2 regions of the Sulfuriferula thiophila genome follow, and region 1 is predicted to be linked to the other one. Evidence: riboswitches for the same ligand, from Rfam matches in the RefSeq annotation. Region 1 holds a riboswitch; the other holds the start of a gene.
What was found. Region 1 has a riboswitch for cyclic di-GMP ahead of EJE49_RS13085 (chemotaxis protein CheW). Riboswitches for the same ligand answer to the same signal wherever they lie in the genome.

Region 2: it holds a riboswitch for cyclic di-GMP, as region 1 does, so the genes downstream of both, EJE49_RS01550 (DUF1631 domain-containing protein) here and EJE49_RS13085 (chemotaxis protein CheW) in region 1, are expected to answer to the same signal.

The regions. Positions count from the first base shown of each region.
Region 1 is NZ_BHGL01000046.1:275,922-283,987, forward strand. Features, by position in the region: gene rsxD (electron transport complex subunit RsxD) at 1-282, shown strand, start outside; gene rsxG (electron transport complex subunit RsxG) at 279-917, shown strand; gene EJE49_RS13065 (electron transport complex subunit E) at 914-1,597, shown strand; gene EJE49_RS13070 (DUF4139 domain-containing protein) at 1,592-3,022, opposite strand; gene pgl (6-phosphogluconolactonase) at 3,015-3,713, opposite strand; tRNA gene EJE49_RS13080 (tRNA-Asn) at 3,836-3,911, shown strand; cyclic di-GMP riboswitch class I at 4,081-4,167, shown strand; gene EJE49_RS13085 (chemotaxis protein CheW) at 4,441-4,923, shown strand; gene EJE49_RS14300 (methyl-accepting chemotaxis protein) at 4,957-6,678, shown strand; gene EJE49_RS13095 (chemotaxis protein CheA) at 6,873-8,066, opposite strand, start outside.
Region 2 is NZ_BHGL01000003.1:90,357-98,422, reverse strand. Features, by position in the region: gene EJE49_RS01565 (calcium-translocating P-type ATPase, PMCA-type) at 1-1,794, opposite strand, end outside; gene EJE49_RS01560 (CHASE domain-containing protein) at 2,015-4,681, shown strand; tRNA gene EJE49_RS01555 (tRNA-Gly) at 4,815-4,888, shown strand; cyclic di-GMP riboswitch class I at 4,972-5,056, shown strand; gene EJE49_RS01550 (DUF1631 domain-containing protein) at 5,138-7,453, shown strand; gene EJE49_RS01545 (cyclic-di-GMP receptor FimW-related protein) at 7,468-8,066, opposite strand, start outside.

The DNA of each region.
Region 1 (8,066 bases):
TATAACCCCGGGCAGTATGCATCGCCATGGTTTCACCTGGCGACCGGCGGAGCCATGCTAGGCGCCTTCTTTATCGCGACTGACCCAGTCTCCGGCGCAACTACCCCCAAAGGCAAACTCATCTTTGGCGCTGGCATAGGCGCACTAACCTACCTGATCCGGGCGCTGGGTGGCTATCCAGATGGCGTAGCATTTGCCGTCCTGCTCATGAACATCACCGTCCCCCTGATTGACGCATATACCCAGCCACCTGTGTATGGGCATAAAGGGAACAAGAAATGAAAACGCTAGCACGCACAGCAGCAAAAGCTGCTGGCATATTATTGGCATTTACCATCGTATTTACCGGCATACTTGCCTATACCTATGACATTACGCATCAGGCCATCCAGCATAATGAAGATGATGCACGACGTAAATTAGTAGCGGATACGCTGCCGCTACATAGTTTCAATAACGACTTGCTCGGCAACCAGATCACACTGCCGGCTGATCCATTGCTTGGCACAGAAAGCCCAGGACTGGCATGGCAGGCACGCCAGAATGGTCAGCCTGTGGCCGTAGTGCTGGAAGCCACCGCACCCGATGGCTACAGCGGAAAGATTAATATGCTGATCGGTGTAACCGCCGATGGAACATTATCCGGAGTTCGTGTGGTTTCGCATAAAGAAACCCCCGGTTTGGGCGACTACATTGAACTGGCCAAAAGTGAGTGGATTCATTTATTTGACGGGAAGTCACTGACACAACCCGATGAAACAGGCTGGAAAGTCAAAAAGGACGGTGGCCAGTTTGACTACATGGCAGGTGCGACAATTACCCCGCGCGCTGTCATCAAAGCCGTTCATCATGCGTTAAAATACGTAGACTTACATCGCAATGAACTTTTCGCTGCCCATGCAGGAGGCAAACCATGAACCAATACCGCGAGATTATTATCAATGGCCTGTGGAAACAGAACCCGGGCGTGGTGCAACTGCTTGGACTGTGCCCGCTGTTAGCGATCAGCAACAACATCGTTAATGCCGTCGGTTTGGGTATCGCCACCACCTTGGTCATGGCGTTCAGTAATGGCGCTGTATCGGCTATTCGCGATTGGGTGTCGCATGAAATCCGTATCCCGGTATTCATTCTGATCATTGCCGCATTAGTCACTGTCATCGACATGGCAATGAATGCGTTCATCCACCCCCTGTATCTGGTTCTAGGCATTTTTGTGCCACTGATTGTAACCAATTGCATCGTACTGGCTCGCACCGAAGCATTTGCCGCCAAAAATCCGGTACTGCCGGCCATGCTGGATGGCTTCATGATGGGTTTGGGTGTCACGCTAGTGCTTACCCTGCTGGGTGCATTACGCGAACTGGTTGGCAAAGGCACATTATTATCCGGTATCGATCTGGCTTTTGGCGCCAGCGCAAAAGCATGGGTCATCCATGTCATTCCCGATTACAACGGATTCCTGATCGCTATCCTGCCACCAGGCGCATTTTTCGGCCTGGGCTTACTGATCGCCCTGCGCAACTGGTGGGTGCAACGCGCTGAGCGCCAACCAGCCACTATCCCGAACATGACAGCTGCCACCAGCATGTCATAACTTGACCCGCACCCGGTAACTCAACACGATACTACTTTCAGCCGGGATACGCACCAGCCACAATGCCGTATCTGCTGATGCCTTACTGTGAGCCACCGACTCACTGACTATCTGCCAATCCCCCGGGATAGGCTCGTAAACCTTCACCGTTACTGCTTCAGATTTGGCATTCTTCAGCGTGATTTGGTAAGCGGATTCATAAATATAATTATTGCGTCCGCCGCTCACCTTCTGGAAATCCGTTTGCTTCTTTTCCGCATACACATCAAAAGCATCGCCCAACTTCAGCCGTACGGTATCATTCCTGGCAGTATGATCCAGCGTATCTTCACCGACAAACTGGGCGTTGCCTGCACTGTCTTTCTTGTATAAACGCATCACCCCTTTTGGCAATGGCACGCCCAATCCTGCGCCTTTGTTCTCAAATTCAATATATACCCCTGCTTTTAATTTTTTCCCCAGATCACCGTAACTTCCCTGGTAATAATATCCGGCACCACGTAATTCCAACGATTTTTTAACAGGAACCTGCGGTGCAGATAACAATGCCACCTGCTTGGTTTGCTGATCGCCCAGCGTCGTAGTGCGCCCCAGGCTATACAAATGATATTCAAACAAGTTTTCCTGTGCCATAGGCGCTTCAGCCGCTTTTGCCATCAACACCGCACCGCGCATGGCCATTTCCGGACGTAAACTGTCGCTTACCCGATTGACATCTCCAGCTACAAACTGCAATTTTGCATTGGGATAACTAACTCCACTCTGATTGGTTAAGGTCACCCAGGCGTTAACATCCATCCTGTCTTCGTTAGCCGATAGCTCAGCGACATAATCGGCACGCCACGACAAGCCCCCGGTCAGATAGGACAGCTCCAGACTGGATACACCCGCCCTGGCATTGGCAAACGCCATCACGAGCGTAGGCCGGTCACGCAGGTTATCCGGCACACTGGCAAACGCCAGCCTCCCCGGCACTCCGGTTTCAATCCGATCAGCAAATTTCAATACCACCCCGGCATTTGCCGCCAGCACCGTGGCAGTCTCACGCACCTCAGCACCCGTTGCAGGATTGGTTTTAATCACCGTAACGACATTACCCACATTTTTCTCTAATAACTTCTGTGGCGTCAGCACATCAAAATCGAAATTCTGCTCCAGCAGGCGCATACCACTCGCCTCATTCAGATTACGCAACAGCGCAGTTTCAGGCCGGATTCTTGCTGATACATCGCGCCAGGCCAGGCGATTCAAATCAGCCGCCAGCGTCACCTTGCGCTGATCCTTAACCAGCGCCAGATCATCGTTGTATATCGTCAGCGCCAACTCACGCTGATCGGCCTGAGTAGTCATTTTCTCCTCCGGCATCGCCGCCTGTACGGCCACACCCCACATCATAAGGCTCAAGCCTAACCATTTCTTATTCATAGCGCCCCTCCAGACATACTGGCTCCACTAAAACATCCACACCTGCCGTCGGGCATATCGCCGCCGCAGGAATCGCCTCCCCACGCCGCCAGGCAGCAACTGCATTGTGTTTTCCTGCACCGGTTACCAGAAACAGCACACGCCGCGCATTGTTCAACCTGCGCACACTTAAACTCACCCTGTCTGCAGGTGGCTTAGGCGCGTTGCTCACCGCAACCACATCAGCGACAGCATGCACATCAATCTGCCCCGGGAACAGACTTGCCGTATGACCATCTTCACCCAAGCCCAGCAACACCAGGTCAAATTCTCCGACATCGCGTAACTGCATTTCATAATCCGCAACTGCCGCAACCGCTCCCAGTTCCGCATGCATCACATGAATCTGACCAGTCGGAATCAGACTGTCGTGCAACCATACCGTGTTCGCCATCTGACTATTACGCTCCCCATCATCCAACGGCAAACAACGCTCATCGCCAAACCAGATATGCCAGCCAGACCAATCCGATTGCTGCAACGCGATCTGCTCATACAGCACGCGCGGCGTATTACCACCTGCCAACACCAGATGAAATGCACCTCGATCACGCAATGACTGCTCTGCAGCCGACATAACCAAACGCAGGGCATCATCAACCACTTTTTCAGTAACAAGCCAACGTGTTGATCCCGCACACTTATTATTCACACTCGCCTCCACCACATATCCCCACACAAACAGATTAACATTTTTTACCTATTCAATCTTGACCGCAAGGCCGATTCTTGGCATAATCTCACCTCGTTGCGAAACACAGCTCGCAACACAATTCCCTGATAGCTCAGTCGGTAGAGCGACGGACTGTTAATCCGCAGGTCCCTGGTTCGAGTCCAGGTCGGGGAGCCAGAACTATGAACGGCCACTAGAAATAGTGGCCGTTTTCATTTAACGCTTTTCATCTCATAATTTTAAACGCTATTCACTTTCAGATTTCAACTCGCAGTAAATTCCATTTATTTTATGCCCACGCTGCAACTGTGTAAGAATAATGTAAGTATACTGTGATATTTTAATATTCTGATAAAGGCAAACCTGCGCGAAAGCTAGGGACGCAAAGTTTTCGGTCTAACGGGTGAACCCCCAGGATAGCGAGACAGCCGGATTGATATCCATTGGATATCCCGCTTGCACTTCACCTCTCTCCCTGTTGTTCTCTATCCCGACGGCTTAACAAAATTCTTGTTTCTCAACTGAGATACAAGCTTGCTGTATTCAGTCAGCAAATTTTAAGGGATGCAATGCTAAACAATTAAATTCGGTTTACATGAAACGGGACTTTCGCGGCTTGCGGGGTTACCCATTGAAACACAACACCACCGCTGCGGAATCAATTCCATATGCACTGGCAAAAACATCACGGGTTAAAGGGATAATTATGCAAATAAATACGGATACAGCAGACTCAACTGGATATGAGTTCCTTGCGTTTACATTGGGTGCCGAAGAATATGGTATCGACATTCTGAAAGTGCAAGAAATTCGCGGCTATGAGAGCCCGACACGCATTGCAAATGCACCTGAGTTTATTAAAGGTGTCATCAATCTGCGTGGCCTGATTGTGCCCATCGTGGATATGCGCATTAAATTCAATTTGGGTGCAGCCAATTACGACAATTTAACCGTTGTAATTATTTTAAATATTAGCGGCCGCGTTGTTGGCATGGTGGTTGATAGCGTGTCAGACGTTATCACGCTCAATCCGGAACAAATCAAACCCGCCCCTGCCCTGACCAGCGTTCTGGATACCGGCTATCTCATAGGGTTAGGAACGGTAGATCAGCGCATGCTGATTTTGGTGGATATTGATAAATTGATGTCCAGTAATGAAATTGGAATATTGGACAAGATCGCTGCCTGATAACCTCATACCCCTAAATAAGGATAACGCTTCATGTTTACCAGCATTAGTATTAAATCACGTTTGATCATTACCTTTTCATTGCTGACCTTATTGCTTATTATCATTGGCGGCATGGGGATTTACACATCGGCTGACAATGTCAGACAGATCAAAAACCTTAGCATTAAAGATAAAGCCGCTGAAGCTGATGTGGTAAGGCTCAAATACCGCATGGAAGAACAGCGCAGTCAATTGTTGCTGGCCTTGCAACACGACCCCAATCTGGCCACAGCAAAACTCCATGACCACCCTATTTCCAGACATCTGGAAAAAATAGCCATCGCCCAAAAGAAGCTGCAGGAAATCCTAAAGCGCTATCAGCCTCGGGATGCCGAAGAAAAGAAACTGATGGATACCTGGGAAACAGATACCCACCATTTTGCAATCGACAGCATCAATCAGGTATCTGCGGCCATTAATGCCAATCAATGGGAACAAGCTGCAACCATGATGGAGAAAGATGTCACCTCGGTTTATACCAAAGGGCAGGAAGACTCGCGGCTATTGGCTGAGTTTCTTGCACAGCGCGTCGTTCTGGATAACGCAATGGTGGAGTCAAGCAGCACGCGAATGACTTACATCATGATTACTATCATTGTGCTCGCCAGTGTATTCGCGATTACTATGGGCTTGATGATTATTCGTAGCATTACCATCCCCCTCAATCAGGCGGTTGAACTCGCACGACGTGTTGCAGATGGTGATCTGCGGGCTAGCGTTAGGGTAACGCAGCACGATGAAATAGGCACCTTGTTAACTGCGCTGCAAGAGATGAACACTAATTTATCGCACATCGTGGGTGAAGTCCGTGTCGGCACTGAGACCATATCCTCAGCTTCAGGCCAAATCGCAACAGGGAATCTGGATTTGTCCAATCGCACCGAAGCACAAGCCGGCTCGCTGGAAGAAACCGCCTCTGCAATGGAAGAGCTTACTTCTACAGTCCGGCAGAATGCCGACAATGCACGCCAGGCCAATCAATTAGCCGTGTCTGCTTCGGAAGTCGCGGTAAAGGGTGGTGATGTTGTTTCACAAGTCGTTACTACCATGGGCACTATCAACGCATCTGCCCGTAAAATTGTCGACATTATCGGTGTCATCGAGGGCATTGCCTTCCAGACCAATATTCTGGCATTGAACGCTGCTGTCGAGGCAGCGCGAGCAGGCGAACAAGGCCGTGGCTTTGCTGTCGTCGCGACAGAGGTACGCAGCCTTGCCCAGCGTAGCGCCGCAGCGGCCAAAGAAATTAAATTATTAATTGATGATTCTGTTGAAAAAATTGAGATCGGCAACAAACAAGCCGGTCAAGCCGGCACCACCATGACAGAGGTTGTTTCCAGCGTGCAGAGAGTGACCGACATCATGACCGAGATCAGCGCAGCTAGCCGTGAGCAAAGTCAAGGTATTGATGAGATCAATCGCGCCATTACCCAGATGGACGAATCTACCCAGCAAAATGCCGCCTTGGTGGAAGAAGCTGCCGCTGCCGCTAAATCAATGCAGGATCAAGCCGGGCATCTGGAAAAGTTGGTCAACAAGTTTCAAATCGATGAGGTGCGCCGGCATCCACAGCATGCACATAGTCCCATGAAAACTTTTTCAAACCAAGGGCCTGCAAAACCCGTTTTTAAAGTTGCCAATACCCCATTGCCAAATTCACACAGGAAACTGGCAACCAAGGTCTCAAATGATGCGGACTGGGAAGAGTTTTAATCATTCGCTCGCTACTCTGATAGTTATATAAAAATGGATATGCGCCTTAGTGCATATCCATGGTTAACAAACCCTCACTTCCTAGCCTCTGATGAAACCAGGCTCCCGATTAAATAGCAAATGCACCATCATCAAACGCTGCTGCATAAATTCGTCAATCTCGTTCAGTCTGGATGCCGCATAGCTCTGCAACATCACCCAGGATGGCGGCATCCTTCCAGAAGGAAAGTAAGGCCGACTATCAGTACCAGCTTGCCCTCAGCAGAGTGAGCCGTTCCAGTAATGCCCTCAACCGATAGCGCAGTCATCGGCTTAATCACCAGATCTGCCGTTCCGTCCACCGCTGCTACAGCCAGTATATAGGGCTGCGGTGCAGCAATAACCACCCCGACACGCTCATCAGCCGGGGTATATCCCAGCACACTGGCCAGGGATAGCACGGGTAACGGCAATCCTTGATCATGGAATACTGGTGAGCCCGCCACAGACATAAGGTTCTCAGGCAGTTCAACCACCCGCTGTACGACTCCCATAGGCATACCCAGTACGGCATCCGCAGTGCTTACCAGCATGGTTGGCACAATGGACAGCTCGATAGGCAGGCGAATCGAGAAGCGTGTGCCCCGACCTAATGCTGAATCGATATAAATCGATCCGCGATGTTTTTCGACTGCCGTTTTGACAACGTCCATGCCGACACCACGGCCGGAAACGCTAGATGCAACTTCCTTGGTGGAAAAGCCAGGCAAAAACACCAGTTGAAACGCAGCTTCATCTGTCTGGGCAGCAGACTCATGAATAAGCCCCTTGGCAATCGCTTTGTCGCGCAACACTTGCGGGTTCATGCCCTTACCATCATCCGTCAGTTCAATGATGACGCTATTGGCCTCTTGCCAGGCTTTCAGGGAAATAACCGATTTAGCTGATTTCCCTGCTGCGACACGCTCCGCAGGCATCTCGATACCATGATCCAATGAGTTGCGCAGCATATGCACCAAAGGATCATAGAGACTATCGACAACCACCCTATCGACTTCAGTATCCGCACCCTCAATATTCAAATCGACTTCTTTGCCAAGATCTTTGGCGAGTTCACGCACGAGGCGCGGAAATTTCTGGAACAGTCGACCAACTGGCTGCATCCGCGTCGCCAAAGTCGCGCGCTGCAACTCAGCCGAATAGCGTGAGGCACGGCCCAGCGTTTCTGCCAGTTTTTCCATCAAACCTGAAGCAGCTTCCTCGAACTTGAATTGCTGTAGCTTTTCCAGCAATACGCTAGCCTGATTAGCCGCCTGCATTGACTCTCCAGCCACTTCAAGTAACGCATCAAGCTTAACCGCATCAACCCGGATACTGTCTTCTTTAACAGGTGCGGTAACTTTCGCTTC
Region 2 (8,066 bases), on a different contig from region 1:
CTCGAACTCTGCCTGCGCGAGTATCGCCAGTTCTGCGCCAGTCATAACTTTACCGCCATCGGCAATAATGCCCAGGCGCATGGCAATGGCGCGTGCGGTAGCCGGATGGTCGCCGGTAATCATGACCGGAACTATTCCGGCAGATTTGCACATGGCAACAGCTTCCTTGGCCTCATGTCGCGGGGGATCCATCAGGCCGATTAAACCAAGACATACCAGATTGCTTTCTATCGATTCTGTCTCGTCAGCGTTGGGTAGTTCCGGCCAGGTGCGATAGGCGACTGCCAGTACGCGTAAGCCATCTGCTGCCATGCGTTCGGCCTGCTGCAATAAATCATCAACGGTAAAAGCCACCTCCCCGGCGGCAGTGAGCATGGCTATGCAGCGCGGTAGCAGGCTTTCCGGCGCGCCTTTGGTATAGGCAATGCTGCCTTGCTGATGGCGATGAAACGTGGTCATGCGCTTACGCTCGGAATCGAACGGCAGTTCCATCAGGCGTGGTGCGCCGATTTGCAGTACAGCCTTGTCAAATCCCGCAGCCAACGCAGCTTGATATAGGGCAATTTCGGTCGGATCGCCGGTTGGTTTGTTTTTTTGCCCATGGCTGGCATCATTGCTGAGCGCCAGTGCGGTAAACAGTAATTTATGGGTATCGCCGAGCATCATGTTGTGCCAGTCCCGCAATAACTGGCCATCGACGAAAATTTCTTCTACCTGCATTTTGTTCTGGGTGAGCGTGCCGGTTTTGTCAGAACAAATATAGGTGACCGAACCCAGGGTCTCAACTGCCGGCAAACGGCGAATCAGCGCATGTTGTTTCACCATCTTGTGCGCACCCAGTGCCAGCGCAATCGTGACCACAGCGGGCAATGCTTCCGGAATTGCCGCCACAGCCAGGCTCATGGCAGTGAGGAACATCAGCACGACGGGTTCACCACGCATTACCCCCACTACGAATACAATGGCGCAGATCGCCAGTACAATTAATGCCAAGCGTTTGCTGAATCTGGCCAGGCGCTGCTGTAGTGGGGTTTTGAGGTCACCAATTTCCTGTAGCGATGTGGCAATTCTGCCCAGCTCCGTATGCATACCCGTTGCGACAGCGACTCCGCGTGCCCGGCCATAAGTGACTACCGTGCCTTTATAGGCGATATTTTTCCGGTCGCCCAGTGCTGACGATGCACCAGACAAAGCCTGGATATTTTTTTCAGCCGCCAGTGATTCACCGGTTAAGGCCGCTTCATCAATTTTCAGTTGGGCCACTTCCAGCAGGCGCAGATTGGCAGGCACAACATTGCCTGCTTCCAGTATGACGATATCGCCAGGCACAATCTCGCTCGCGGGTAATGTCATGGCTTCCCCGTTGCGCATCACGCTGGCATTCGCTGCAGCCATGGCGTGTAAGGCGGCCATAGCGCGTTCTGCGCGAAATTCCTGAACGAAACCGATGATTGCATTTGTCAGCACGATGATGACAATGACGATACTGTCCTGCACATCGCCGACCATGCCAGAAATAATGGCCGCTCCGATGAGTACCAGAATCATGAAGTCCGAAAACTGCTCAAGCAGCAGACGCTGCAGGCTGCGTTTCGGTTTTTCTGCCAGCAGATTGGGGCCATGCTGTATCAGGCGTGCGGAGGCTTCGTCAGAGGCTAGTCCTGATTGAGCATCAGCCTTGAGGGCATGCATGGTTTCTGCTCCCGATATCTCATGCCAGTGCAGGTGTAGATTGGGTTGTTCAGTCTGCGGCGTTTTTTCCATAATGGGCGAATGGCCAGAAGTGTCCAACATTTTGATGATACTGCAATACATTGCCATAACCATAATGAAATCAGAGCCAAACGTTGCGCGTACTGCACACGGAATCAAGAACCTGTCTGAAGGTTGACGGGTAAATCGGCTCCACATAGAATGAACTTGCAGTAAGCGAGTAGACCATACTGGGTATCTGCCACATGACTGATGCCGTGATAACGCATACATTGCTGGTGATAAAACAGTGGACTCAATAATGACACCAGAAAACGGTCACTTAGACTCATTCGCCCCACTGGCTCGGCGGCTAGCTGCGATAGCCTTGCTGGCGTTCCTGTATTTTGCAGCGGGTCGCTTAGGTTTGTTGCTGGCTATTCCCCCCGGATACGCGACTGCGATCTTTCCTCCTGCAGGTTTCGCACTGGCAGCTTTGCTGCTCTATGGTAATCGCGTCTGGTTGGGGGTGTTGCTCGGCTCCTTTGCGCTTAATCTCTCTATGGCCCCCCAGTTTGATAGTGTATTCAGCACGACCGGATTGGTGGCACTGTGTATTGGCATCGGTGCGACTTTGCAAGGTCTGCTTGGCGCTGCGCTGATACGCCGCTTCGTGGGCTTTCCATGTGATCTTGCCAACGAGCGCGACATTTTCAGATTGTTTATGCTGGGCGGGCCTGTCAGTTGTCTGCTGAATTCGGTGGTTGGCACGACCACCCTGTTTGTCGCCGGGGCGATAACCGCAGATGCTTTTCTGTTTAACTGGTGGACATGGTGGGTTGGTGACGTGATAGGCGTATTCATCGCGACGCCGCTGGCGTTTATTGCGCTGGCACGCCCCAGATTGCTGTGGCAACAGCGCGTGGCTTCGGTGGCGTTACCGCTGTTGCTGACACTGACGGTAGTGATTATTCTGTTTGTGCATGCCAGTAAATGGGAAACGCAACAGCAGCATGCCGATTTCAGTAATTACACACGTAAGGCAGTTGATACCTTGCAAGCTGATTTACGGGTTTATTCAGCAATTACGGAATCCATAGAACATTATTTCGTTGCCTCTGGTGATGTCAGTCGCGCCCAATTCAAAACATTTGTCTCCGAGGTGATAAACGAAGATTCTGGCATTAAGGCTCTGGAGTGGTTGCCGGTCATCAAGGCGACGGACCGTGTTCGTTACGAGCAAGGCGTGCGCGCTGAAGGTTATGCGGATTTTCGGATTACCGAACGTAATCCGGGTGGGATGTTGATTGCCGCTCAACCAGCCGATGAATACATTCCAGTAGGTTTTGTCGAGCCTTACAACGGTAATGAAAATGCACTAGGCTTTAACCTGGCTTCCAGTCCTGCCATACTTAAAGCTTTGCTCGAGGCTCGGGATGCCGGACAAGCTGTTGCTACTGGACGCGTTAAACTGGTGCAGGAGACTGGCGACCGATTTGGTTTCCTGCTGCTTATACCTGTGTATGATCGTATCGATGAATTGGGCAGTGCAGAACAACGCAACCACCGTATTCGAGGTTATGTCGCCGCGGTGTTGCGCGTAGGAGATATTCTGGGTGCTGTTGCCCGGGATCTGCACAGTCAGGATATCGCGTTGCGGGTGATAGATGAAGCTGCGCCTGTTACCGAGCAGGTGCTGTACCAGTCAAACAGCTGGAGCAGTGGCTTGGCTGGCAGTGATCTGGCGGAAAAGAGAATAATCACGATCGGTGGGCGCAATTGGCGTATTGAATTCCTGCCTTTGCCGCACTACTTAGTTACACATCGCGCATGGCAGGCGTGGGCAACACTGGCGGGTGGCCTGTTGTTCACGGGTATGCTGGGGGCTTTATTGCTGCTGATTACCGGCCATACCAGTAAAGCCAGGCAAGTGGTCGATGAGCGTACCAATGATTTACGCATCATTCTCGATAACGTTGTGGACGGTATTTTTACCATAGATGCCTACGGCATAGTGCAATCTTTCAATCGCGCTGCTGAGACGATCTTCGGCTATCAGGCCAGTGAAGTTATCGGCCAGAATGTCGTGATGCTGATGCCGGAACCTTATCACAACGAGCATGATGCCTATCTGCAAAACTCCGGTAAGAGCGGCATCGCCGGTATCATCGGTATAGGTCGCGAAGTTGTCGGCCGCCGCAAGGATGGCAGCACCTTCCCTATGGATCTGGCTGTCTCCAGCAGCATTCATAATTCCCAACCCCTCTTCATCGGTCTGGTGCGCGACATCACTGAGCGCAAACGTGTTGAGCAGATGAAAAGAGAATTTGTCTCCACGGTCAGTCATGAACTGCGTACGCCGCTCACCTCCATTAATGGCGCACTCGGTCTACTTGCCGGCGGTGCATTGGGCGAAATGCCAGACCAGGCCAAACAGATGATTGCAATGGCCCACAAAAACAGCCTGCGCCTGTCCTCATTGATCAACGATCTGTTGGACATGGATAAACTGGTAGCTGGAAAAATGACACTGGATCTACAGGATCAGCCATTAATGCCCCTGCTGGAGCAAGCCCTGGAATCAATACGTGCCTATGGCGAACAATATAATGTCGAATTTCAGCTCATTGTCCGAGAAGATGTAACTGTACGAGTCGATAGTGGCCGGATAATCCAGGTGTTGAATAATTTCCTGTCCAATGCAGCCAAATTCTCTCCGCAAGGAGGTCGAGTGGAAATCGCGGTACGTCGTATCGATAACATCGTGCGGGTAGAAGTCATTGATCATGGTGCTGGCGTTCCGGCTGAATTCAGAGAGCGTGTTTTCCAGAAATTTTCGCAGGCAGATTCATCCGATACCCGGCAAAAAGGTGGTACTGGGCTTGGGTTGGCGATCAGCAAAGAATTGATCGAGCGCATGGGCGGTGTGATCGGCTTCGAATCTGTAGCGGGACAGGGGACATGTTTCTATTTTGAACTGCCGTTGTAACCAGTCCATTTCATGCGGCAGTTATTGATGGCTATTCGTTCAGGTTAGTAAGTAATGTTCACGCATGCATTTGTCTGCTCGGGCTACTTAGCTGTTGAGTAATCGTGTGAACCATCGTAAAATTGACCATCCTGCGGGTGTAGTTCAATGGTAGAACGAAAGCTTCCCAAGCTCTAGACGTGGGTTCGATCCCCATCACCCGCTCCAGATGAAAAAAAACATACAAAATCAGTATTTTGGACTAGAATAAAATTTCGCGTTGACTGTTCCTCTGTGGAATGGATCTATGCATTTGAAAAAGGCAAACCCATCGAAAGGTGGCGACGCAAAATTTCCGGTCTAAAGTGGTGACACAATGATAGCGGGATTGCCAAATGGGGCCCATTCCCATGTTAATAATGCCGAATAAGTAACTCGGCAAATGTCGCCTGTATGTAAATAGGTGAGGAGATCAACATGATAGAAAATAGCCAACGTAATGTTGTCAGCCTATCGCAGTTTGATAAAACCCGGAATATCTTGAGCCCCGCGGAAGTTCTCATTTTGCTCAATGAGTGTCGCGACCGCATGATCAATGAAATTGATCGTGTCTGGAACGATAAGCGTGACCAGATTGAAGATGATTTATTGAATCTCGCCGATCGTTCTCCCATACTGGAAAACAGAAACCTCTATTATCTTGCACAAGGCTTGTTACGTAACCGTAATGAGTCACTGACTGCCGCGTTGCGTAAACAGTTTGTTAGCAGTTTTGATGCGCTGGTGCGTGGCGGTGTTGCTGCGGAGCCCAGCGGGCTAAGTAGCGCATTCGATATGAGCTTGTCGCTGGTCGACGAGCAGGCATTTGAAGAAACGCTGGTGGTCAGTAAATCTGCTGCGCGCATGCAGGTTAATTCCGTAGAGGAGCTGGCGGCACTTGAGCAGCGTGTTGCCGCATTGTTGCATCAGTCTCAAGTCAGAACTGACATCAATCCATTTGCACCTAAAATTCTGTGCGAGTCATTTTTAGCAGCATGTAGCGCCTTGGAAGTCGAGCCCAAAGTGCGGCTGATATTGCTGCAGCATTTTGATGCGCATATTGCCCCGGTATTGCCGGGGATCTATCAGGGTATAAATCAATATCTGGTAGAGAAGGGGGTTTTGCCTTCAATCAAAGTCGGCATGACCGGGACGCGTGAACGCCAGCGCAGCACAACTAAAATCAACTCTGCATCGGTTGCGCCCCAGGCTAATACCGGTGCGGCAGATGCGCTATCTGCTGAATCAGCGGATATGGACGTGTTCGCCTTGCTGCAACAGTTATTAAGTCGGCAAATGCCGCAATCTGGGGCTGGGTCTGGGTATTGGGCGCCGATACCGGTGTCAGGCCAGGGCGCTGTGCAGTCCGGCACATTACAGGCAGGTCAGCAGTCGATCAGTGCTGCGCAGATAGCTGCGCTTACCCTGTTACAACGCGGGCAGTTCGCTGCTAATGTGGCGACAACTTCGTTTGATCCTGCATTAATTCAGGCCGGTACCACGAATGTGTTGCGTGATATTCGTGATGCAGGTCTGGTGCAAGTCGATAATCACGTGGATAGCTTTACCATCGACATAGTCGCTATGCTGTTTGATTATGTATTGGACGATGAAAACATCCCGGCTGCGTTGAAAGCGCTTATCGGCCGCTTGCAAATTCCAGTATTAAAAGTGGCTATGCTCGATCGGCAATTCTTTTCCAAGAAGTCGCATCCCGCTCGCCGTTTACTGGATGAGATTGCCAGTGTGTCGGTGGGATGGACGGATGTCGGTGCATACAATACAGCGTTGTATGCCAAGATCGATGAAATCGTACAGTCAGTGCTGAATGATTATGCTGATGATGCTGAGATTTTTGAAACACTATTAAATAATTTGCAGTTTTTTATCGACAGCCACGAAGGCGATGTGCAAACGGCAGTGGATGAATCTGCACAGATAATCGAGACATCTGAGCGCGCACAGGTCGCTCAAGTTGTCGTGCAGGATGAAGTAAATCGTGCAGTTGATGCGCAGGTGGTGCCCGATTCGATTGCCGAGTTTGTGCGCACGATATGGCAGCAAGTGCTGCAGCATGTCTATACTCACGAAGGTGGGCAAAGTCCGGCTTGGCAAGCCAGTCTGAAAACCATGCAGGATTTATTGTGGAGCGTGACACCCAAGCTTAATACTGAGGACAGGCTGGCTTTGGTCGCCATGCTGCCGGAATTGTTGAAGCAGTTGCGCGATGGTATGAACCTGATACAGGTAGAGTCTTCACGGCATGATGCGATATTTGCCGGATTGGTTGCTTGCCATGCTGTCGCGGTTAAGGCCGGGCTGCAGGCCAGGAATATCGCACCGGAAGCAGATGAGGGCATGCGTGTTGCGATGGCGGAGCAGTCTAACGTGGAAATGCCTCCGCTGCCTGTGATTGAGTCAGTCGATGCGGTTTCCGAGCATTTTGATTTTCCGGCTGATCCGGTCGACGCGGTTGAAGAAGATGAATACACCGAGCAGGCGCGTGACTTGAAGAAAGGCATGTGGCTGGAATTTGTGAACAAGGATGGCAGTAAGCGTACTGCGCGCCTGTCCTGGGTTAGTTCCTTGCGCGGGATATATCTGTTTACAAATAATCAGGGGCTGGATGCGATTACCATCACTTTGCCAAGACTGGCTGCGCGTCTGCGTGACGGTGAGGCGCGCATGATAAAAACCAGTTCGCTAACTGAGCGTGCTGTTGAACGTTTGATTGGTAAATTACAAGGACGTTAGCAATCAGTGCTTGCTTAGCGCGTTTCGTGTGTGATGGCAGCTTGCACGTGCAGCCATGCATCTCCTTTTTCCAGCACGCGGCCTAGTTTTACGATGCTGTGCTGCTGTCCTATCGTGACTTTGAACAGCTTGTTCCCTGCGTAGGCTGCACTGTCAATTACCAGGGTGCAGCGCCCATTTTCGATAGCGCTGGTTATCAGTACCGCAATAGGTAATTCGGCGTTAATAGTATGTTCGGTTTCAGCCAGGGTGACATTAGGGTGGAGTTCATGGAGCATGAGCAGCATAGGATGCTTGCCCAGGATTTCCATGCCGACATGGGTGCCTGTGCTGGGAGCTCGAAACAGGCGCCGGACTGCGGCTACTTGCCAATGCTTATCAGTTTCGGATCTTACGCCTACTAATCGGCTAAGACGTAACCAGTCATTATTGTCTGAGGGCGGGTGTGCGTAATATCCTTCAGCGCTTTCATCGTCCATGCCCCAGCTTTCATAGGTGATTTCAGTATGGCTGGGTTTCGCCGTGGACTGATGCTGCCGTGTGCGCGTCGCCTCGGTAACAAAGCCATAAAGCTGGATATCAACCATTTCAGCGTATTTGATATCGGCATCAT